4 regions of the Paracerasibacillus soli genome follow, and region 1 is predicted to be linked to each of the others. Evidence: riboswitches for the same ligand, from Rfam matches in the RefSeq annotation. Region 1 holds a riboswitch; each other region holds the start of a gene.
The links. A riboswitch is a leader RNA that binds a small molecule or an ion and turns the genes downstream of it on or off. The one in region 1 is predicted to bind thiamine pyrophosphate.

Region 1 (5,829 bases):
ATAAGAAACATAATAAGCGCCCACCATCGAATGTGTTCCTGGTCCAACGAGAGTAAAAACAATATCAATCCTACAATTGAAATGATAAATAACCCAATACCTATTACATCGATTTTCTTCAAACGAAATGTTCCTGATTTACCATTTGGTAAGACTTTCCACGCCAATATGATGCCTATCATTATAATCGGCACATTAATTAAAAAAATTGCAAACCAGCTCCACGAAGCAACAAGGAAGCCCCCAATGGATGGCCCGAACGCAGCAGAAGTATTAGAAAAGATGGATAATGTACCTAGTGCTCTCCCCTGCCCCTCGGTAATATATTCACGAACAATACTCATCCCACTTGGAAACAGCGCCGAACTTCCAATTGCTTGTAGTGCACGACAACCAAGAAGAAATATGTAATGAGGTGAAAATGGTGCCAGAGCACAGGCGGTAAATACAATTACTAAGCCAGTCATAAACACCTTTTTTGCCCCAAACATGTCGCTTAATTTCCCCATTACAGGCTGGCCAGCTGCACTTGCCAAATAAAAAATTGAAATTAACCACGAGGCATCGGCAAATGTCAGGGAAAAGTCATGTTGTAAGTGCGTAAGTGCAACAGAAATCATTGATGAATTCAATGGATTAATCATAATTCCCAATCCAATTGTAAAAACAAGTAATCCTGACTTTTTCATGCGTATCAACACCCATTTCAAAAACAGTTATGCTATAATTTGCTGCAAACTCCACTATTCAAAAATGCACTCGAATATGCATACGTTTTAATATCCTTCCCCAAAACAACTTACTTTATTGTGATATAACGCTTCGCATTTGAATTGGCTCCAACATACCTATTCATGTAAAATATATGAAGATAATGTGAAGCAGGTGAATATATTGAAAGAACAAACGATTAGTAAGGGGTTCCATTCCTTTTTCTCTCTCATAGCAACAACAAATGTACCAAAGGCAATGTTAATCAGCGGATTAATCGGGAGTGTCATTACTACAATGACAGGATTAATCGTACCCATCTTAACCAAGGGGCTCATCGATAACTTCACGCTAGCTTCGATTCATTACCCTTTTATATTTGCAATAGGTGCAGCCTTTGTCATCCAAGCAGTCATAAGCGGTATTTCTATTTTTTTACTATCTGTTGTTGGTCAAAGGGTTGTAGCTACTATACAAAGGAAAATGTGGGATAAGCTCATTCATTTACCGGTGCGTTTCTTTGATCAAACAGCAAGTGGGAAAATAGCCAGCCGAATAGTAAACGATACAGCCGTCATTAAAAATTTAATTTCTGATCATTTTCCTCAATTTATTTCTGGGGTTATTTCAATTATTGGTGCTGTCATCATTTTGTTTATGATGGATTGGAAAATGACACTCGTTATGCTGTTATCCGTACCAATTACGATATTGATCATGCTGCCACTTGGTAAACAAATGGCAAAGATATCCCGTAATTTACAAGATGAAATGGCCAATTTCACTGGTAATGCCCAACAAACTTTAGGAGAAATTCGCCTCATGAAAGCTTCTAACGCAGAGCAAACAGAGACATCAAAAGGTTATACTGGTATCCAAAATATTTATAAACTTGGAATTCAGGAATCTAAAATATATGCACTCATTTCACCTCTCATGAATTTTGTTCTCATGGCGGTAATCGTTGTCATTATTTCCTATGGTGGCATGCGCGTTGCAACCGGGTCCCTATCTACTGGTTCACTCGTTGCCTTTTTACTTTATTTATTTCAAATCGTCGTACCAGTTACATCTTTTGCCATGTTTTTTACACAGTTGCAAAAAGCTAAAGGAGCAACTGAACGAATTATTGCGATTTTACAAGAGCCCTTAGAGGAAGACAAAAAGGGAGTTAGCGTACCTACTACAAATCAATCAATCATAGTTGAACACGTTTCTTTTTCATACAATGAGGAAAAGAGCATTTTACAAGATATATCTTTTCAGGCTAATCCTGGTGATGTGATTGCATTTGCTGGCCCGAGTGGTGGTGGTAAAACAACGATGTTTGCGTTACTAGAAAGATTTTATGAGCCCGATAATGGTGAAATCAAGCTAGGTGATACACCTATTCAATCATTTTCTTTACAAAGTTGGCGCAAACAAATTGGCTATGTTTCCCAGGATAGCCCGATGATGGCAGGTACTATTCGGGAAAATTTATGTTATGGATTAGAGGATCAAAATATTTCAGATGAAAGACTTTGGGAAGTTACGAAGATGGCGTATGCGGATCAATTTATCATTGGATTCCCACAAAAATTAGATACGGAAATCGGCGAGCGTGGCATTAAACTATCGGGTGGACAACGTCAACGCATAGCCATCGCACGTGCATTTCTCCGCAACCCTAAAATCTTATTAATGGATGAGGCAACTGCCAGCCTAGATAGTCAATCAGAAGGAATCGTACAAGAAGCACTTTCCCGACTGATGGAAGGTAGAACAACTTTTATGATTGCCCACAGACTTTCAACTATTGTACATGCAGATCATATTATTTTTATAGATAAAGGTAAAATTACTGGGATGGGTACACATGATAAGCTGTTGAAAACACATGCATTGTATCGTGAATTTGCTAAACAACAGTTAACTTAGCATGTGATATGAGCGTAAAGCCAGTAACGAGTCCCATTTACTTTACAGTTTAGAAAATTACCGATATGATAGTATTGTTAGAAAAATTGGATATTCGCACTAGGGGAGCTTCAATAGCTGAGAAGGACAGATTTGTCCTGACTCTTTGCACCCGATCCGGATAATACCGGCGTGGGGAAGTGCAGTTTACATACATGACCTTTATATGTCATGCAAAAGGACTGCATCCCCCATGGATGCGGTCCTTTTTAGATTTTCATGCATGCTGAAGCAAAAGACAGTGGGCAACCTTTATGATTTTGGGTCGCACTAGTACTGTACAAGTAGTTGCCGCTTTTGCACAGTCAAAACAGGTCTAAGCCTGCCAAATGAACTTGATTGGGGTGAACCGGAACAAATATACTACGGCTATGAAAAACAAAAAAAGCAGATAGATTATTAGTTTTAATCACTACTAGGGGTGCCCAAAACTTTTGGGCTGAGAGGAAAGCGAAAAGCATTCCAACTCTTTTGAACCTGATCTGGATGATACCAGCGGAGGGAAGTAGGACCGACAAAACTTGTCATCTTCTATTTCACTCATCGGAAATCAGGTTCATGCATGCTGAACTTGATTTTTTCTGTTTTAGATGTCCATCGTTCCACCAATATTAAGGAGGTTTGCATGAAATGAATAAAACAAGATTGCTTATCACAATGGCTGTATTCGTAGCCATTGGTGTTGTAGGTGCACAATTTCTTTGGTTTCCAGCTGGTATTGCCAAGGCTTATCCCGTCCAACATGCAGTGAATGTCGTTTCAGCAGTAACACTCGGGCCAGGACCGGCTATTATAATTGCATTCATGATTGGTCTCGTAAGAAATCTACTTGGTCTTGGGACATTACTAGCATTTCCAGGAGGGATATTTGGAGCAATGATTGCTGGAGTTTTTTATCAAAAATTTAAGAGTAGGCGGTTAGCTGCTATCGGGGAAATACTAGGAACTGGGATTATCGCTTCCCTTTTCTGCGTTCCATTTGCCAATTGGGTCATGGGGAGTGCTCACGGTATCTTTTTCTTTCTACCATCCTTTTTGGTTAGTAGTATCTCGGGTGCATTGATTGGTGTTTTAGTTCTTAGAAGAATGGAAGTAAGGAAGTTTATCCAATATCGAAGCTATTAAAGATCTGTATTTCTATACGTTTGCAAGACTAGAATACGAGAAAATAATATTCGAGGTGTTTATTGATGAAACATATTCCATGTGCTTTAACGATTGCTGGTTCTGATCCAAGTGGTGGGGCAGGTATACAGGCTGATTTAAAAACCTTTCAAGAATTACAATCATACGGGATGTCTGTCATTACCTCTTTAACTGCGCAAAATACAACAGGTGTTCAGGGTGTTTACCACATTCCCACTGATATGATTGAACAACAGCTCACATCTATTATGAATGACATGCCAATCCATGCCTTTAAAACAGGCATGATTGCAAATGTTGACATGATGAAAGTCATAGAAAAAAGGGTTCCTGAGATTAATGCACCTTACATCATGGATCCTGTCATGGTTGCGACAAGTGGTGATCCACTTATTTCAACGCAAGCACAGCAATATTTATGTAACCATCTATTACCATTGGCGACTGTTGTCACACCAAATATTCCAGAAGCTGAAACAATCATTGGCGAAAAAATTAATACGGAAGACGACATGAAAGAAGCAGCGATACAAATTGTGAAACATTACGGTGCACAAGCCGCTCTCATAAAAGGTGGACATATAAAAGGTGATGCTGTTGATTTTCTGTATGATGGGAACAACATGTTTACTTTTTCCGCACAGCGAATTGAAACTAAAAATTCACATGGTACTGGCTGTACACTATCAGCTGCCATAACGGCATTTTTAGCACAAGGTGCATCTTTCTATGATGCTGTAAAAAGATCGAAAACTTATATTACATTGGCTATCAAACATTCACTTCCACTTGGCAACGGAAGCGGCCCAACGAATCACTGGGCACCACGAATAAACGAAACAACAAAATTGGAGGAGATCAAATCATGAATCAAGCAATCATCCATCAAGTTCGTGAAAAGAACCCACTCATTCATCATTTAACGAATGAAGTTACGATGAATTTTGTCGCTGATGGACTACTTTCTTTTGGTGGTAGTCCAGTTATGGCAAAAGCACTGGAAGAAGTAGATGAAATGACATCCCACTCTAATGGCGTATTCATTAACATCGGAACTCCTACAGAAAAAGACCTTCCAGCTATGATAGCAGCCGGGAAAACTGCTAATAAATATGGTATTCCTGTTGTTATTGATCCAGTTGGTATAGCAGCTACATCTTATCGAGCAAATTATATTCATCAAGTTTTATCTAAAGTAAAGCCAACTGTTATTAAAGGAAATGCGGGAGAAATCGCTTATCTAGCCGATACACCTTGGGAAGTAAAAGGTGTCGATTCATTAGGGGATGAAAGCGCGATAGATATTGCACGTAAAGTAGCAAACAAATATGAAACAGCTGTTGTCGTTACCGGAAAAACGGATATCATCTGCACCAAAAATAAAGTCTCTGAAAATATAACAGGACATCCTTATTTAACAAAAGTTACAGGCGGTGGATGCCTATTAGGTTCTGTGATAACAGCATGTCTCGCAACGGAAGCTTCCATTGATGATCAGCTACTAACTGCTGTCAGTTTTTATGGTTTGGCTGCAAACTATGCAACCTCGCTTCAACAAGTTACTGGACCAGGATCATTTAAATCCGCATTTATTGACGCACTCTCTTACGATATAAATAAACTGAAAGGATGATAAACTATGTGTGCTATCAAACATAGACTAAGAAAGTATTTGATTATGGGTAGCCAGGATTGTCATCGCGACCCCAAAGACATATTAACAGAGGCCATTGCGGCTGGAATTACCGCCTTTCAATACCGTGAAAAAGGACCAGGTTCACTTCGCGGAGATCACCAAGTAGAGCTTGGAAGACAGCTAAGGAAGGCTTGTTATGAGCATGATATACTTTTTATTGTGAATGACGATGTTCATCTAGCGAAATTACTGGATGCAGATGGACTTCATATCGGACAAAATGACATTTCCGTTGAGAAGGCTCGGACATTATTTCCTAACAAAATTATTGGTCTATCCGTTTCTAATACCACAGAGGTAGACCAGAGTCCCATGCA
Region 2 (5,829 bases), on a different contig from region 1:
TCGCATCATAGGTAAAAAACGATATCCTGCAAGTACACCGTATGCAATCTTAGGTGGCAAGCGAAACTGTTGGATCAAACTTAAAATAAAATCAATTACATTTGTCGTAAAGATAAACAATAGTGATAGCGCGGCGACACTTAAAACCCTTACGGCTAAGGCCAATGCAGTTAAAAAGGATTCACGTGGATATTGCAGTCCAAAGATTGTTATGATCTCGTTTGGATTTTTTGGCACTTCTGCAAATACGATTGTCGTCCAGAGCATCCCGAATGAAAAAATTGTAAAAGGCAGGAAATATAAGATATACCTTTTCCACTTCACTTTTCCCCCAAGAAAAGTGATGCTTATCGTGCTGATTAAAAATAAGAAAGGTGTTACTGGGTCAAAAATAAATGCGATAAGTACGACCAATATTACAATCGTCAAAGCTTTTACACTTGGGTTAAGATGGTGAAGAAACATATGCAACATTCCTTTCCCATATGCGCTGCATTTTCTCGGGAACAGGTATTGTTAACTGCCAAACGTCCAATTGTGTTTTAGGGTAGTTCCATAATTCAATTGGTGTACAATCTGCAACAATTTCCCCCTTATGCATAACAATGACACGCGTTGCATATTGATGGACTAATTCCATATCATGGGTGATCATTGTAATAGCTGTTCCCGCTTCATAACGATTCACAAGTAGCTCCATTAGCTTTTTATTTGAACTGGCATCCTGTCCAAATGTCGGTTCATCAAGTAGTAACATCGTCTGATTATCAACAACCATCGTTGCCACACTCAGTCTCCGTTTTTGACCTTGACTTAACGTATACGGATGTTCATTCTCCAAATGGCTAATACCACATACTGCTAGGACGTGGCGAACTTTTTCTTTCACTTCATCCGCCTTCATTCCTTTTGTTCGCAAGGTAAAGGCAACCTCATCGAACACTGTATTTGCAATAAATTGATGTTCTGGATTTTGAAAAACATAACCTAATTCTTTCCGTAAATCTCCCTCCTGCCATACTTTTAATGCTTTTTCTTTTATGTAAATATTTCCGTCAGTTGGCTTTTGAATCCCCGCAATGATACGTGAAAGTGAGGTTTTCCCACTCCCGTTCGCACCAACAATCGCAACAAACTCATCTTTGTATAGTGTAAAAGAAATACGCGACAATATGCGTTGCCTATTTACTGTCCATGAGACATTTTCCAGTTTGATGAATGGAACAGTAACATTTTGTTGCATCGAAGTGGGTTTCTTCCATTCTATTTTCCCAAAACAATTTACTTGTGTTGCAAATTCAGCAAGTGTTAATGGAACAGTAGCAGGTACATGCTCCATATGATGAAGTACATATTGTGCAACTTTTGGTAGCCAAATACCTTCCTCTATTAATTTTGGATATTCGTGGGCAATCGCATCACGTAATGATCCATCAAAAAAGATATTCCCTTTTTGATTTAATAAAATACAACGTTCAGCTACATCTGTCCAACCATCTAATTGATGTTCGATTATAATGAGTGAACAATTTACTTTTTCTTTTAATTTCTTTATTGTTTTCATCACTTCTTTGGCCGAAACTGGATCCAAATTCGCCGTCGGTTCGTCTAAAATTAGTAGTTTTGGTTCAAGTGCCAAAATGCATGCAAGTGCAAGCTTTTGTTTTTGCCCTCCTGATAGTCGCGCAATGGTAGCAGTTTTATATTTCGATAAACCTACAAGCGCTAATACTTCATCAATCTTTGCTGACATTTTTTCATATGGCGTACACATATTTTCCAAGCCAAATGCAATTTCATCCTCTACAGTTAACATACAGAATTGTGTTTCAGGGTCTTGGAAAACAACACCGACAAACTGACTTAGTTCACCTGGTTGATAATCGTTTGTTCTTTTTCCTGCAATGACAATATCCCCAGTCATTTCTCCATCTAACTCTCGCGGATATAGGCCATTTAAACAAAATGTTAACGTACTTTTACCACTGCCACTTGGGCCAAGAAGGAGAAGACTTTCCCCTTCTTGCATGGCAAAACTAATATTGGATAATGTTTCTATTTCATTTGTATGATCAAAGCGTAATGAGAGATTCTCAACATAAACGAATGGCTTATTTTTCATGCTACACGACCCTTTCGCTTTTCTTTCCCTATGGCGAAGTTAGCTAATACACCTGTTCTAGCTAATCCATCACTTAACGCTTTCCCTAAAAGTCCAGCAATAAGCGCACCACTAATGACCCGAGTAACGAACATTGCGATGACATAATGAGTTGAAAGTGCACTATATCCACTCATGAAATAACCATATGTGAAACTTGTTACGGATGATCCAACTCCAGCAGCCATTAGTACCCATGTCGCATAATTTTTCCATCTTGTAGCTGCAAAAACTGCTTCTGCTCCAATTCCTTGTACCATACCTGTAATGATCAACATCGGCCCTGTTGCATTTCCGATAAGCACTTCCACCATCGCTGCAATTGTTTCTGATAAAAATGCTGCCCCTGGTTTACGAATGATATAGGCCGCAATAATTGAAACGATAAACCAAATTCCAAAAATGAAATCATATCCAATTGGTCCCATCAAACCAACTAGTAATTTTCCTAAAGGTAAAAACGCCAGATATACAACACCAAAGACAACTGACAGCGCAGCCATCACAACAATTTCTTTAAAGCGCCAATTACGCATGTATATCAACATCCTGATGTGAAGGACTGTTAGCAGAAATGGTTACCGTCATCACTGTATGTGTTGAACCCGCATTTTTTGTCGCGTTAAAGACCTTTTCTAAACCACTGAAAACATTCTGTGCGTCACCTGTTAATCTTGTCGCATAATGGGCTGGGGAAACAGAAACAAAGTCTTTCATTGCTTCAATTTGTTCATAAATAACATCCATATACTGACCACCACCAAGTGGATAAAGTGAAAACTTTGCGGCAATATATTGCTTAATAGACCCTGTGTTCTGCACATTTACCGGATTGTCATCTTCAATTAAATAGACATCTCCAGCTGAATCCCCCGGACAACCAACAGAATATGTAGCTTGAAATGCGACATGTTCCCCCGTTTGTGCAGCTTGTAAAAATACTGCCCTTGTTACATCAAATACATGGACAGCTTTTCCTCTCACAGTCGTTGTCACATCGTCCGTTTTTACCCAAACCTTTGAAGTGTCTACTTTCTCCAACGTCTCTAAAATGATATCCACAAAACGGTCACACATTGGGTACAGTGAAAAACTTGCTCCCACTATCTGCGTATTACCACAAACTTGATTTGCCATCTCCATATCCTCCCTTGTTTTCAAACTGCATATTTCAGGATAATTTGGATGCAAAAAGACTGCATCCCAGGGGAATGCAGTCTTCAATATTCATGAATACCATACACATTAAAAAATTGAGTATGCCGAACACACCGACTACACTTCCCCACGCTAGTATTATCTAGATCGGGTGCAAAGGGTCAGAACAATAAGTTCCTCTCAGCCGATAAACAGCTCCCCTAGTGCTTTTCATTTCTATGCAGCTTTCTACTCTCATCATAGCATGACAATTTTATTTGTAAAGTAAAGCATTTCAACTGTTTTTAAAAAATTAACAACACAACAAAATATATTGCCATAACAACTAGTCCAATTGGTAAGCCGTAACGTGCCCACTCTTTACTCGTAATATTTAACTTTCCCGCAGAAATGATATTTGGAATATTACCAGGTATGAGCATTCCACCACTAATTAGTAGCCCAAGTAAGATTGCCTTTATCGTCCCAGCAGTCATCTCCGGACTAATTTCTGCTGAAGCTAATGTTGCATTATCAAGTATCGCCGATAGCATATTCACCCAATACAAAATAAACGGATTTAGACCAATTAAAAATCGATTAATTAACGGTTCAAAACCAGCTCCTAGTAACGTGAGACCCATCACAAATAAATAGATTTTCACACTACGTATCAAAATTTCCCCATACGTTTCTGTCTGCTTATCTCCAGCTAAGGAATTTTTAGCTTGAACCGGCTTAATCCAAAGCGCTGTTAAAATTCCCAAACCAATAATTCCTACTATGACATAAGGACCAATTAAATCCATTAAATAGAAAAAGTGCTCATTTAATTTACTTGTTGTAATCGTGGAAAGTGGTTCTCCAATTGGCGTTAAGGCAGCCCCCAAACCTATTGAAAAACAAGCTAACACGACAAGTCTTATTTCTGACTGACGGTCTAACTTTAGAACACTTACAATTAATACGAGTACAAGTGCTGCAATAATCGCTGTTATAACGCTTGACAAAAGTCCTAAGACAACAACAATTAATGCAACAAAAAGTGGAAACGGCGTTTTATCACTTGCAAGTTGAATCCCTTTTTCTAAAGGAGATTGGAACCATTTAAATAGTAATCCTGCAATAAGTACGGCAAGTGTAATATTAATTGGATCTTCTAATGATTTTAAAAGTAAGTCACTATTAAATACGCCACCTACCCAGGCAGCTAGAATTCCCATAATAAATAGAAATACTTCTAAGTTATGTTCAACTTTCTTCACTGTAAACGGAAGAAATAAAACGAGTATTAAAATAATAAATAAACCAGTCATGTTGTACCTTCTTTTCTATTTTTAAATTGGTGTCTTCTTTATTATATCACCAAACTTTTTTTGTAAACGAGAATAATGACTATATATTTATACCAAATCCTTATTCCTTATCAATAAATCGGGCTTTTTCTGACCATTATATTTTCATTTTAAAGGCATCAAAAAAAACATGGGAGTACATCCCATGTTTTTCAGCAAACATTTTGATTAAGATAAAATAATGTCGGTATCTTTTGGAGATATGTTTTGATTAGATGTATGATTGGTTTGCTTATAACGAACCAACCGTATTGCATTTAAAATAACCAGTAAGACACTTGCCTCATGAATGAGCATTCCTGAAGCGAGAAATACTTTTCCAAGAAGTACACCTGCAAGTAAAAAAGCGACAGTGCCAACTGCAAAGAACATATTTTGTTTCATATTGTTCACAGTTGCCCTTGCTAATGTGTATGCATATGGAATTTTTTGTATTTTATCTCCCATTAACACAACATCTGCAGTTTCCATTGCTGCATCTGTACCTGCTGCTCCCATTGCAATCCCCACATCAGCAAGCGCAATTGCTGGCGCATCGTTAATACCGTCTCCAATCATTGCGACACGGAACCCTTCATTTTTTAATCTTTTAATATGATTCACTTTGTCTTCTGGTAACATTTCAGCAAAAACTTGGTCCATACCTAGTTGTGTTGCTACTTTTTTAGCTGTATATTTATTATCTCCTGTTAACATAACGGTTTGTTTCACACCTAACCGTTTCAACATACGTATTGTTTGTGTTGCTTCTTCGCGAATTTTGTCTGCGATAGAAATAACACCTACCAACTCCCCATCTACACTAACAAATACAGCTGTACTACCACCTTGTTCTTCCCCTACAGCATATGCTTCGATTTTCTCTGTAATCGTTACTTGATGGGCAGTCATTAACTTTCTATTTCCAATTAAGACTTGCTTTTGATTTACTGTCGCAAAAAGCCCATGTCCTTTTTCTACATGCGAATCTTTTGGCTCATTTGTTAACACGATGCCATATTGTTTTGCTGCCTTTACTATCGTTCTTCCTAAATGATGTTCAGAAACTAGCTCGGCTTCTGCAGCTAACTTTAGTAAAGCTTGTTCATCTATGCCAATTGCTTTTATGTTAGTTACTTCTGGCTTTCCTTTTGTTAAAGTCCCTGTTTTATCAAAGACAAGCACGTCAATCTTTGC
Region 3 (5,829 bases), on a different contig from region 1:
GTGAACTTACATACGATTATCTTGTAATTGCACTAGGCTTTGTTACGAATACATTCGGAATAAAAGGAATGGAAGAAAATGCATTCTTTATTCAGGATATTGATGGTTGTCAACTAATTCGTGACCACATTGAGTACAAGTTTGCACAATATAAAAATAGTGAAGAGAAAAATGATGATGATCTAACCATTTTAGTTGGTGGCGGTGGTTTCACAGGCATTGAACTTGTTGGAGAATTAGTTGAAAAAGTGCCACAACTATGTAAAAAATATGATATTGATCGTAGAAAAGCACGTATCATTAATGTTGAGGCAGCACCATCTATTTTGCCTGTTTTCGAAAAAGACCTTGTTGCTTATGCTAAGGAATCTTTAGAACGTCGTGGTGTTGAATTTATGATTGGGACTAAAATTACCGAATGTACTGAAGAAGGTTTCGTTGTTGGTGATGATAGCGAACTTGTTAAAGCCGGTACGATTGTTTGGACAGGCGGTGTAACTGGTAGTCCGGTACTTTCTGAATCAGGCTTTGAATTAAATAGAGGCAAAGTTACAGTGAACGGTGATCTACGTGCCCCAGGTGAAGATAATATCTTTATTTTAGGAGATTGTGCTTGGGTGATGAATGAAGCAGAAGGACGCCCATTCCCACCAACAGCACAAGCCGCTATGCAACATGCTACAACATGTGCGCATAATATTGCCGCATTACTTCACAACGAGCCTTTACAAAACTTTATTTTTGATGATAAAGGAACGGTAGCTTCATTAGGTATTACTGACGGTGTTGGAACAGTATTTGGTGGCACTAAATTAACTGGTAAACCTGCTGCAACGATGAAGAAAGTAGTCGACAACCGCTCAATATTCTTGTTCGGTGGTGTCAATTTACTTCTTAAAAAGGGGAAAGTTCGTCCATTTTAATTCGTAATTTAGCTCCAAAAAAAGGGAGGAAATGTATATGAAACGAGGTTCATTTTATTTTCTACTAAGCATAGCATCATTAATTGGCTATATGTTTGTAAGTAGAAAAATGGAAGACACGCGAGATTTTCGCTAATGATATGAAAACCACTTTAGGTAAAGCTAAGGTGGTTTTTATTTTAGCTTTTTTTACTCTAGTAATGGAATAATTAATAAAAAATATTCATTTTAAACGTTTTACCTCAAAAGGCACTTCCTTTCCATTAATACCATACCGAACCCTCTATTTACTATTCATATGACGATTAGAATTAGTTGTGATACATGAAATTGTATGATTTATATCATACTAAGTGTAGAGGAGGCAAGCAATGCGTAAAATTAACATACTTCTGTTTTCAATTTCTATCGTTTTATTTATTCACCCAAGAGGAATTAGTGCGGAACAACTTATTATTAAAGATGATAACATTAGTGAAACAGTTTTGTTAGACCATTTTACAATGCCATTTCCTACAGATTTGTTTTTGGATTTACATAAAGTAAATTTGCTTATGGACCGACTAGAAGAACAAGTATATAAACAACCAAAGAACGCAAGGTTCGATCAAGACAACAAGATGATATCAGCAAAAACGGGTAAAAAGTTAGATCGTAATCAATTTATTGATGATTTTTATAGTCAATTTTATCTACGGCAAGAAGAATTTCTACACATTCCTAAAAGGGAAGTAGCCCCACGGGTAGATGATGAATTACTTGAAAGTATTAGCAAAAATAAAATACATACCTATACAACTATGTACCAAGAAACAAATAAAGAACGTTCACAAAATATAAAAATTGCAACAGCAGCAATTGACAGCTATGTTCTATTTCCTGGTGAATCATTTTCGTTTAATAAAGTCGTTGGACAACGAACGGAAGAAAAAGGATATAAACGTGCCCCAGTAATCGTTAAAGGTGAATTAGCAGAAGATATCGGTGGAGGTATTTGCCAAGTTTCATCGACATTATTTAATGCTGTTAATTTGAAAGGTATCCAAATGATCGAACGGTACTCTCATAGTCGAGAGGTTCCATACGTTCCACCTGGTAAAGATGCGACAGTAAGTTGGTGGGGACCAGACTTTGTTTTTAAAAATGAATATAACCAAGCTTTATTAATTCGTGCCTCAGCAAAAAATGGCAGAATGACGGTGGATATTTATTCATCGGAAAATATGAAAATCAAATAAATTTAGTCCCTCGTTTAAAACTAGCTAAATATAGTAACAATGGTGAATAGAATGGAGGGAGTTTCATGCTAGAAATTATAAATATAGATAAAGCGCTAACTAAGGTATTGGAAAAGCATAATTTTGAAGGATTATCTATCCTACGAGAGGAATTTAAACGAGGGCATTACCCGAATGTTGTTGCCAAAATAGGGGATTTTAGAAAACAAAATAAAGTTGGATTAGATGTAGAACATTTACTCTGCTATATGGAAGCAATTTCTTATGCAGAGATGAAAGAATATATTTCCTCTAAAGAAATAATTCAAAAGCAATATGAACAAAGGACCAATGCTACAAGCGATGAACTGATTATATTAGGCCAAATCGCTTTTTTAAGCGATCATAAATTATGTCGACGAATTATGTCGAAAGTCGTCATGATGTGTGAAAGAGAAGGAGCAAATGAAATAAAACTTGCACGTTGTTATATGATTCTTGGGGAAGCAGAGGAGAATTTGGATAAATTTATTAGGGCGAATAAATATTACAAAAAGGCCTTAAAACATTTTGATAATCTTGCCGAAGATAAATATCAACTCATTTTGCACTTCAAGATTGGCCAAAATTATGCGAAAGTTAACGAAGTAGAAGAGGCAATTGCTTATTTGACTAAAGCTCGTGCAATTGCTGAACAAAAGAAAGAACATAATGTGTTGCTTCATAGTACGATTAGTCTTGCGAAATTATACACATTGGAAGAAAATAAACAGCTTGTTTACAACTTGTTAAAAGAAGCTTTAACAATATTGAGTGAAGGAAACAATCGTAACACAGTCTTATTTGCTGAGGTTTTAACAGACATTGGTTATTATCATTTTTATGATGAAAACTATGAGTTGGCGATACCGTTCTATGATCAGGCAACACGTCTATATGAACAGCAAGTTCTACGCCCATCTACTAAATTAGGGATGATATATATGCAGTTTGCATACTGTTTTGAAAAACAAAATAAACCAAATCATCTAGTCGCCACAGAATACTATGAAAAGGCGATAACATACTTTAAACAAGGTAATAATCAGCAACTACTCGAAGAAGCATTGGCAGATGTTATTACATACTTTGAACGAGTTAACAATAAGAAGAAGAAACGGCAATACGAGGATAAAATGGTCCAAATGTTGAAAGCTCAATAATAACATGAAATCTATTATCGTTGATTTAAGTAAAGTTGAGTTTCGGGAGCAAGCAATTGATTTATGCATGCTTGGGGTAGAAGCATACCTAAGTCGTCAATGAACCTTGCATAAAGATAAAAGGTACGATATGATTAATAGTGACAAAAAAAGCGAATAGTAGAGCCTCAGGGGGAGCCTATCGGCTGAGAGTGAACGTGAAGTTCAGACCCTTTGAACCTGTTAGTTAGAACTAGCGTAGGGATGGTGGCTTTTTTGATGGTTCATAAGCAATGTTGTGAGCGGAATTTTTCCCATCAGGAAGCTTCCCCTTGGCATTGCTTTTTTTGCGTTGTTTTAACAACACTATGAGGGGGAGGAAGTTTGACGTGGATAGACAGCGCACATTATTTTTAATAGAAGTTGCTTTGTTTACAGCTTTAGCATTTATTCTAGACAATGTACCGTTCTTAAAATTTAAAATCTGGGGGAATGGCGGTTCTATATCACTCGTGATGATACCGATTTTTCTTATCGCTTTTAGATGGGGATTAAAGGGTGGTCTGTTAGCTGGATTTTTATTAGGCTGTTTAAAGTTACTTTTTGGTGGGTATATTTTAAACCCGTTTCAAGTTCTTATAGAATATGGTCTCGCCTTTACAGTATTAGGATTTGCTGGTATCTTTGCGCGCAAAATTAGTGAGGCAGTAAAAGATAGACAAATAAAAACATACTTATCTTATATAACGGCAGGTATCATATTAGGATCTGTCTTACGTTTCTTATGTCACTTATTTGCAGGTGTTATTTTTTGGGCGGAATCAACTCCAGATGGTTGGAATTACTGGGCATGGTCATTTATGTATAATATTTCATACATGTTACCGTCCACAATTATTTGTGTATTAGGTACATTTTTGTTATTTAATCAGCAACCAAAAGCATTACTTAAAAAGGCAGTGTAACAAACATGCTCCGCTCACAAGTAAGGGATAATCCTAAGAAAATGGGTTATCCCTTTTTTCATCATTATGATCGGATTTTTGAATGAAATAATTATAAAAATATAATTGTCTATCCTTCACTATGTTCATATGCGGTGCATAGGTTATAGCACAGTCCATGCTGGAAGGATGGGGTCATGTGGATTTAACTTTAACGCACTTGTTATACGGATTGTTTACATTGGCGATTATCGTTACGATGATTTTTCGTAAAGGTGTTGTATTACCGACGCTTTTAGGTACATTTATTATTGCGTGGGTATATAAAGGAAATGTTATTGATGGTTTTACAGCAATTTTCAATGCTAATCTAGTGGCTGCACAAGAGTTATTTAATATCTTTTTAATTATCACGTTTATGTTGGCCTTGCTCCATTCTTTGCGAGATTTACGCGCAGATGAACGGATGATTCAACCAATTCAAAAGTGGATGGTTAATGGTCACATTTCCTTCTTTGTTTTGGTCGTTGTGACGTATGTCATATCTCTATTCTTTTGGCCAACACCAGCTGTTCCGCTTATTTGTGCTCTGTTAGTACCAGCTGCAGTTCGCTCTGGTTTACCGGCAATGACTGCTGCTGTCGCGATTGCGATTGCAGGGCAGGGTATGGCACTTTCTTCTGACTACATTGTGCAAGTAGCTCCTAGTTTATCAGCAAAATCTGCTGGAACTGATATAGGCGCAGTTGCCGATAAAGGCCTTGTGCTCTCGCTTATTTCAGGTGGAGTAGCACTATTATTAGCTTATTTATTTTATCGTAAGTCAATACGAAAACCGAATGATCCAAAAAATGAGACTGATTTACAATCATTGCAATCATCCTCACGTACCAAGAATGAAGCAAATACGTCCTACGTAACATTATGGAGTCGAATCTTTGCGATAATTGTTCCGCTATCTCTTTTATGTGTTGTTATATATATGTTGTATACAAAATTAGGTTCAGGGCGCATGAGCGGCTTAGAGGGAGGAGATGGTGCAGCGTTTGTAGGTGGGGTGGCTGTCATCTTACTTCTTTTATCAACGATTGCTTATGGAAAACAAAAGGCTTTGGATTATATTAGTAATCATATTACGGATGGATTTGTATTTGCATTTAAAGCGATGGGACCAGTTATTCCAATCGCAGGATTTTTCTTTCTGGGAAGCCCCGATTTTTCTGGTAACATTTTAGGAATTGAAGAAGGACCGGCATTTTTATTTGAATTAGTAGAAGCAACGCAAAACTATTTACCTAATAGTGCGTTATTAGCTGCATTAAGTGTACTGATTATCGGGATTATTACTGGATTAGATGGATCAGGTTTTTCTGGCTTACCGTTAACAGGTGCACTAGCAGCAACATTAGAGACAAATGCAATTGACTCAGAGACACTAGCTGCTATTGGGCAAATGGGTGCAATTTGGACAGGTGGGGGAACACTTGTAGCTTGGTCCTCGCTTATTGCGATTGCAGGTTTTTGTGGAGTTTCTGTGTTAGATTTAGTAAGAAAGAACTTTTTA
Region 4 (5,829 bases), on a different contig from region 1:
GACATCACAACTTATTATGTATATATTGTATATAATGTGTATACACAATACAATTTAATGAGGGATTGCAAATGAATATTTTAATCTCAAACACAAGTAAGGAGCCTCTTTTCCAACAAATTAAAGAGCAAATTAAAGAACAAATTTTTTCCGGCATTTTAAAAGAGGGAGATGCGCTTCCTTCCATGCGTATTCTAGCTAAGGAATTAAAGGTCAGTGTTATCACAACCAAACGAGCGTATGAGGAGTTAGAGCAAGATGGTTATGTCGTATCTGCTGTTGGAAAAGGGACATTTATTGCAGGACAGCAACCGCATGTACTTCGTGAATGGCAAGTGCGTGAATTTGAAAATGACTTAGAACTTATTGTTCAGCGTGGAAAACGAATTGGGTTAACGAAGAAAGAAATGATTCATTTACTTGAGATTTATTTTGAGGAGGATATGTGAATGAATATCGTTGAATTTCACAATGTGGCAAAGAAACGGAAAGATTTTTCAATTGAAAACTTATCTTTTTCCATTCCAAATGGATATATTACCGGGTTTATCGGACCAAACGGTAGCGGAAAGACAACAACAATTCAAATGATGATGGATATTTTACAAATCGATACAGGAGATATTAAGCTATTTGGCACAAGTCATAAAAATTACCGTATCAAACAAAAAATTGGCTTTGTTTATGATGATTTATATATGTACGAAGATTTTACAATTAAAAAAATGAAAGCCTTTATCGCACCACTATATGAAACTTGGAATGAAACACTATTTCAGTCCTATCTTAAAAAATTCCAATTACCTTTCACGAAAAAATTAAAGCACTTTTCCAAAGGTATGAAAATGAAATGTTCTCTTCTATTCGCTTTATCTCATGAACCGGAGTTTATTATTATGGATGAACCAACCGCTGGGCTTGATCCAATCTTTAGACGAGAACTATTGGATATTTTACAAGAGATGATGACACGAGAAAATCAAACTATCTTTTTGTCTAGTCATATTACAAATGATTTGGATCGTATTGCTGACTATATCATCTTCATTCATGAGGGAAAAATTTTGCTTCAGGCAAGTATGGAGGAAATCCAAGAACAATATCATATTGTAAAAGGCGAACGAAATTTATTAGACGCGGATACAAAAAGGCTATTCATTGGCTTCCAAGATTCAACTGTTGGATTTCAAGCATTGTATCGTGGTGATTTAACATTGTTTGATGACGTATCAGATCAGCTGATTTTTGAAAAGGCGACACTAGAAGATATGATTTATTTTATGACAAGAAAGGGGATATAATTTCCTATGGTACAAATGATGAAGCGAGATTATATGCTAAATAAAATTTACTTTTTCTTTATATTGATTGGCGTACCTATCCTTTATATTTTTCAATATATCCCTACTACAATGTTTATCGTGATGACGCTTGGTTTGGTTTTTAATGTATTTTTCTATGAGGATCGAAATCACGTAACAAGGGCAATAATAAGTATGCCGGTATCGACATCGCAAGCTGTTGTTGCTAGATACATTTTTATTACACTTACTGCAGTCTGTAATATGATGTACTTTGCTGCATCTAGTTCCATTATCAAACATTATCCAAATATTATTGTTGGGAATCCAGCTTCATTTCAGCCATTAACTATTTCGCAAGGGATTCTCACACTTCATATCACGTTCATATTACTTGCGATTTCTTTACCTTTTTATTACTATTTTCAATCTGCCTACAAAAGTTTAATCATACAAGGTATAGTCGTATTTTTAAGTACATTAGCTTTTATCATCTTCATCAATTCACGGGCATTAGGGGTACTAGCAAATATACCTGATTGGTTCATTGCGAAAGTTATGTTTTTCGTGGAAAATCCGAATATAACCATTGGATTTGGTTTTGTTATTTCAATCGCATGTCTCTATCTATCTTATATTATATCTTTTCGATTTTTTACAAAACGAGATATTATCTAATTTGGAAAGGATGGCCAATATGCTTCAATCTATAAAAGCGGATGTCATGTTAAACTCGCCCCTACAATATCTATTAGTTTTTTTCCTTGTAGGGATAACTTACTTTTTAACAAGTACCCCGTCTTTCATATTAATTTTCGCAATCAGCAGCTTTATCATCACGTTATTTTATTATGATCGTAAAAAACATACTGAATCCTTCTTTGTAAGTTTGCCACAGTCTAAATTAGCAATTGTAGCAAGTAGATATGTCTCTTTTTTTCTAATTTCATTGTCTCTCATTATATTTCAAACTGGACTTGGACATTTATTTTATTTCTTTGATTATCAAGCTATTTACGTATATGGTTGGAAAGATGTATGTATATTACTTAGTATGAGTGTGAGTATTGCAGCTATCATCATACCGATCTACTTTGCGATTCGTTCTTTTCTATTCTCGACGGTAGTCGTCATTGTTTTATTCTTTATAGGATTTTATGCTTTCTTGGAAATGTCTACCTATGCACAACCTATTGATGGTTTTATACAATTAAATAACTTAGAACCATCCATTATAATCTTACACTACATTCCAACACATCCCATCCTTATTTTATCAAGTGTAAATATAATTTTGCTCATTGCTTCCATTTACCTTTCAAATTGGCTTTTTACACGAAAAGATATTCGCTAAGGAAATATGTTGACAAATAAATGTTTATATGAGATTATAGTAAGGTTGCTGTAACATGTGAGTAGCTGGCATTCTGCATTTGTTTTTGAGGATGCTTATTCACTCTGGCGCGACTAAGGGGTCGCAGGGACGTTAGAGTAGGTAGGGCTAACGTTGCTTAAGTTAGAAAACGAGAGTGGAACTTTTACCGCGGTTAACGTTGACCTTTTTTATGAAGGTCCGATGAAAGTTCTTTATAAAACGTATAAAGAAAAATATAAAACGCTTCCCATCGTGTCTATGGGAAGTATAAAAATATACTTGTATGTTACATTGAAACAGTAGGGGCCCCTTTATTAGAGGCCCCTTTCCAATTTCAAATTGTAAATTTGATACATAGTGCTTTCCATTAGATTTCCATTCACTTTTCAAATCCGATCTCTTTGGTTACCACGTAAAAACTCTTAATCTTCAATATTATCAAAGTGAAAACTTGACTTATTATGATTCTTTGCTAGCATAGGAGTTGAATCGAATATAATAATTTTTCTACTAGGGGCGCCATATTGGCTGAGATAAATGTAAATTTAGCACCCTTAGAACCTGATCTGGTTAGGACCAGCGGAGGGAAGTAGATTTTTCTTAAAATAGCTTTGCGCCCTATTTGTGCACCTTGCTTTATTTTGTAATGCTTCCTTCTACTAGTCTTTAGAAAAAAAGATTAGAGGAGGATTTTTTTATGCAGTTTACTGATCAATTGAAGATGGCTACAAAAGATAGCTGGGAACAAAGTTTGAATCATCCATTTGTTCAAGGGATTGTAAGAGGAGATTTACCGCTAGATACTTTTAAGTATTATATTTTACAAGACATTTATTACTTAAAACATTACGGTAAAATTCATGCGATTGCGGCTTCACAAGCAGATGACTTTAAACTAACAGCAATTTTGGCGAAAAAAGCAAGCTCTACTGCTGAAGCTGAATTAACGGTTCACAATGAACACGCAGCAATTTTAAATATCACGCAAGACGAGGTGGGAAACTTTAAACCTGCTCCGACAGCTTACGCATATACATCTCATTTATACCGTGCGACAATGTCCGGGAACTTAGCTCATACTGTCGCGGCAATGCTACCTTGTTATTGGCTATATGCTGACATAGGTAAGAAAAATGAAAACGCTACACCTGAACCGGATATTTATCGTAATTGGATTAAAATGTATGCAAGCGACTGGTTTCAAGATGCAACAAGCGAAATGATTGACATGTTAAATACACTTGTTGCAGACATGAATGAAAAGGAGAAAGAAAAAGTAAAAGAACAATTTGTTATTGCAAAAGAATACGAACTCCATTTCTGGGAAATGTCTTACACAAAGGAAACATGGTTATCCAATAAAAAATATACTTGAATATAAGATCAGGGAATCTAATAGTTAGTACTTTAAGTAACTGCGGTGTATGTTATGTGTTGAGGTTGGTAGGCTATAGAAGCCACACTCGCAAAAAGCGAAAAATTCTACAGAAGCGATATTTTAGCACTTAATCAGACGGGAGTATGTCTAAAAAAATAAGCTGGTGATAGGCCAGCTTATTTCTATTTGTTCTGCGTTTTGATTATAACCTAACATGTAGTTATTTACGCTTACGCTTGTTTTTCTTACCATCTAGGTTAAGAAATTCACTTTCCTCTGAGATCTCCACATCATGTTTTGGGCTCGTGTCATACTTATTCGCGATATTTTTCTGTTTTCCTTTATCTCTTCGACGATTTTTATTTTCCTCAGACATCGTAATAGCCTCCTTTGCATGTTTACTATGTCCTTTTATAACGAAAATTATTATTTTACCAATAGATGATAGCGTAAAGTATCTCATAATATGGTGTGGACGCAAATTCACTTTTTATACAGAATATCAAATTGATCCTAAAAAGCCCGAATTTCCCCATTAAAAAAAGAGCACACTTTAATATTACATGCACTCTTTTTCCATTCATATTTACTTCATTATTTAAGCAGTTGCACCTTGGAATGAATCGACAATGGAAGTAATAATAAATCCAATTGCAGATGCAAATAGGAAAGCTATTCCCCAGCCACCGAGGCCTGCCCCCATAATTGTTACCTTTCCAATCACGGTTGGAATTGTTACTAATATAATACCAGTACCAAAAATAACCATTGCAGGGTAATAAGGTAAGTATTTTGCTTTGCCTGCAGCTTTTGTTAAGACAATTCCAATTAAAACTAATACCGCAGCCATTACTGCCCCTATGATGACAACAGACTGTACCAAAGTATCACCTCATAATTATTCTATGTATTAATGATATTTCACTCCTTATAGTCTACATTTTCAAGTTGATAAAGTCAATAAAAACAAGGTATGCACGTTGTTTATGCTAAAAGCTATCTTGAAAAACATAGTAATTGTTTCGAATTATTTGAATACAATTGAAGTAAAGTATATTATTTGGTCTCATACACATACCCCACCACGTTGTATAAAGCCCATAACCTAAGTTCCGTCATTTTGTAAACGATTACATCATAAGGAGATGATAAAAAAATAATAGCATTTACTTGTTAACTCGTCATTTATAACAACACTTCATGGCCAGGTAGCGCCAATGCATGAAGTGAACACGAAATGAAAGATCAACAAATCACGTGAAAAAAATCTATTCTTTAAAGGGAGGGAATCTTTAGTATGAAGAAGCATTTTATTTACCAAATTATTGGCGCCTTTATATTAGCTATAATTGTTGGGGTCATCTTTGGTGATAACTCAAAATACGTACAACCACTTGGCGATTTATTTTTAAGACTTATTAAATTTATCATCGTTCCTTTAATTCTTTCTACTATTGTTGTCGGTGTAACTGGTGCTGGTGATGTAAAAAAACTAGGTCGCCTAGGTGGTAAAACAATTACGTATTATCTTGTAACGAGTTTCATTGCTATCTCACTTGGAATTTTAGCTGGAATTATTTTTTCTCCAGGAACTGGAACAGATTTAAACGTAGAATCTACAACGACGGAAGTAAATGAAACAGAAGGTGTCATCCAAACCTTGTTGAACATTGTACCAACAAACCCGATTGAATCTTTAATGACTGGCGATATGCTGCAAATTATTTTCTTTGCCATATTTTTAGGAATTGGCATCACCCTTGTTGGTGAAAAGG

Region 2: linked by a shared signal. The riboswitch ahead of ACFFIS_RS16770 (YkoF family thiamine/hydroxymethylpyrimidine-binding protein) and the one ahead of thiW (energy coupling factor transporter S component ThiW) in region 1 are both predicted to bind thiamine pyrophosphate.
Region 3: linked by a shared signal. The riboswitch ahead of thiT (energy-coupled thiamine transporter ThiT) and the one ahead of thiW (energy coupling factor transporter S component ThiW) in region 1 are both predicted to bind thiamine pyrophosphate.
Region 4: linked by a shared signal. The riboswitch ahead of tenA (thiaminase II) and the one ahead of thiW (energy coupling factor transporter S component ThiW) in region 1 are both predicted to bind thiamine pyrophosphate.

What each region holds. Positions count from the first base shown of each region.
Region 1 is NZ_JBHLWL010000061.1:87,444-93,272, forward strand. It holds gene ACFFIS_RS14960 (MFS transporter) at 1-689, opposite strand, end outside; gene ACFFIS_RS14965 (ABC transporter ATP-binding protein) at 895-2,631, shown strand; TPP riboswitch at 2,723-2,826, shown strand; partial or broken gene ACFFIS_RS14970 (lipoyl synthase) at 2,901-3,031, shown strand; TPP riboswitch at 3,078-3,191, shown strand; gene thiW (energy coupling factor transporter S component ThiW) at 3,301-3,795, shown strand; gene thiD (bifunctional hydroxymethylpyrimidine kinase/phosphomethylpyrimidine kinase) at 3,861-4,685, shown strand; gene thiM (hydroxyethylthiazole kinase) at 4,682-5,449, shown strand; gene thiE (thiamine phosphate synthase) at 5,456-5,829, shown strand, end outside.
Region 2 is NZ_JBHLWL010000065.1:121,596-127,424, forward strand. It holds gene ACFFIS_RS16755 (energy-coupling factor transporter transmembrane component T family protein) at 1-465, opposite strand, end outside; gene ACFFIS_RS16760 (ABC transporter ATP-binding protein) at 446-2,122, opposite strand; gene ACFFIS_RS16765 (ECF transporter S component) at 2,119-2,697, opposite strand; gene ACFFIS_RS16770 (YkoF family thiamine/hydroxymethylpyrimidine-binding protein) at 2,690-3,298, opposite strand; TPP riboswitch at 3,427-3,531, opposite strand; gene ACFFIS_RS16775 (DUF1646 family protein) at 3,604-4,614, opposite strand; gene ACFFIS_RS16780 (heavy metal translocating P-type ATPase) at 4,822-5,829, opposite strand, start outside.
Region 3 is NZ_JBHLWL010000040.1:237,713-243,541, reverse strand. It holds gene ACFFIS_RS12320 (NAD(P)/FAD-dependent oxidoreductase) at 1-923, shown strand, start outside; gene ACFFIS_RS12315 (VanW family protein) at 1,295-2,161, shown strand; gene ACFFIS_RS12310 (tetratricopeptide repeat protein) at 2,227-3,342, shown strand; TPP riboswitch at 3,503-3,603, shown strand; gene thiT (energy-coupled thiamine transporter ThiT) at 3,711-4,286, shown strand; gene ACFFIS_RS12300 (hypothetical protein) at 4,465-5,829, shown strand, end outside.
Region 4 is NZ_JBHLWL010000067.1:47,570-53,398, forward strand. It holds gene ACFFIS_RS17090 (GntR family transcriptional regulator) at 72-449, shown strand; gene ACFFIS_RS17095 (ABC transporter ATP-binding protein) at 456-1,301, shown strand; gene ACFFIS_RS17100 (ABC-2 transporter permease) at 1,308-1,979, shown strand; gene ACFFIS_RS17105 (ABC-2 transporter permease) at 1,999-2,655, shown strand; TPP riboswitch at 3,179-3,281, shown strand; gene tenA (thiaminase II) at 3,374-4,051, shown strand; gene ACFFIS_RS17115 (hypothetical protein) at 4,275-4,430, opposite strand; gene ACFFIS_RS17120 (hypothetical protein) at 4,653-4,937, opposite strand; gene ACFFIS_RS17125 (dicarboxylate/amino acid:cation symporter) at 5,352-5,829, shown strand, end outside.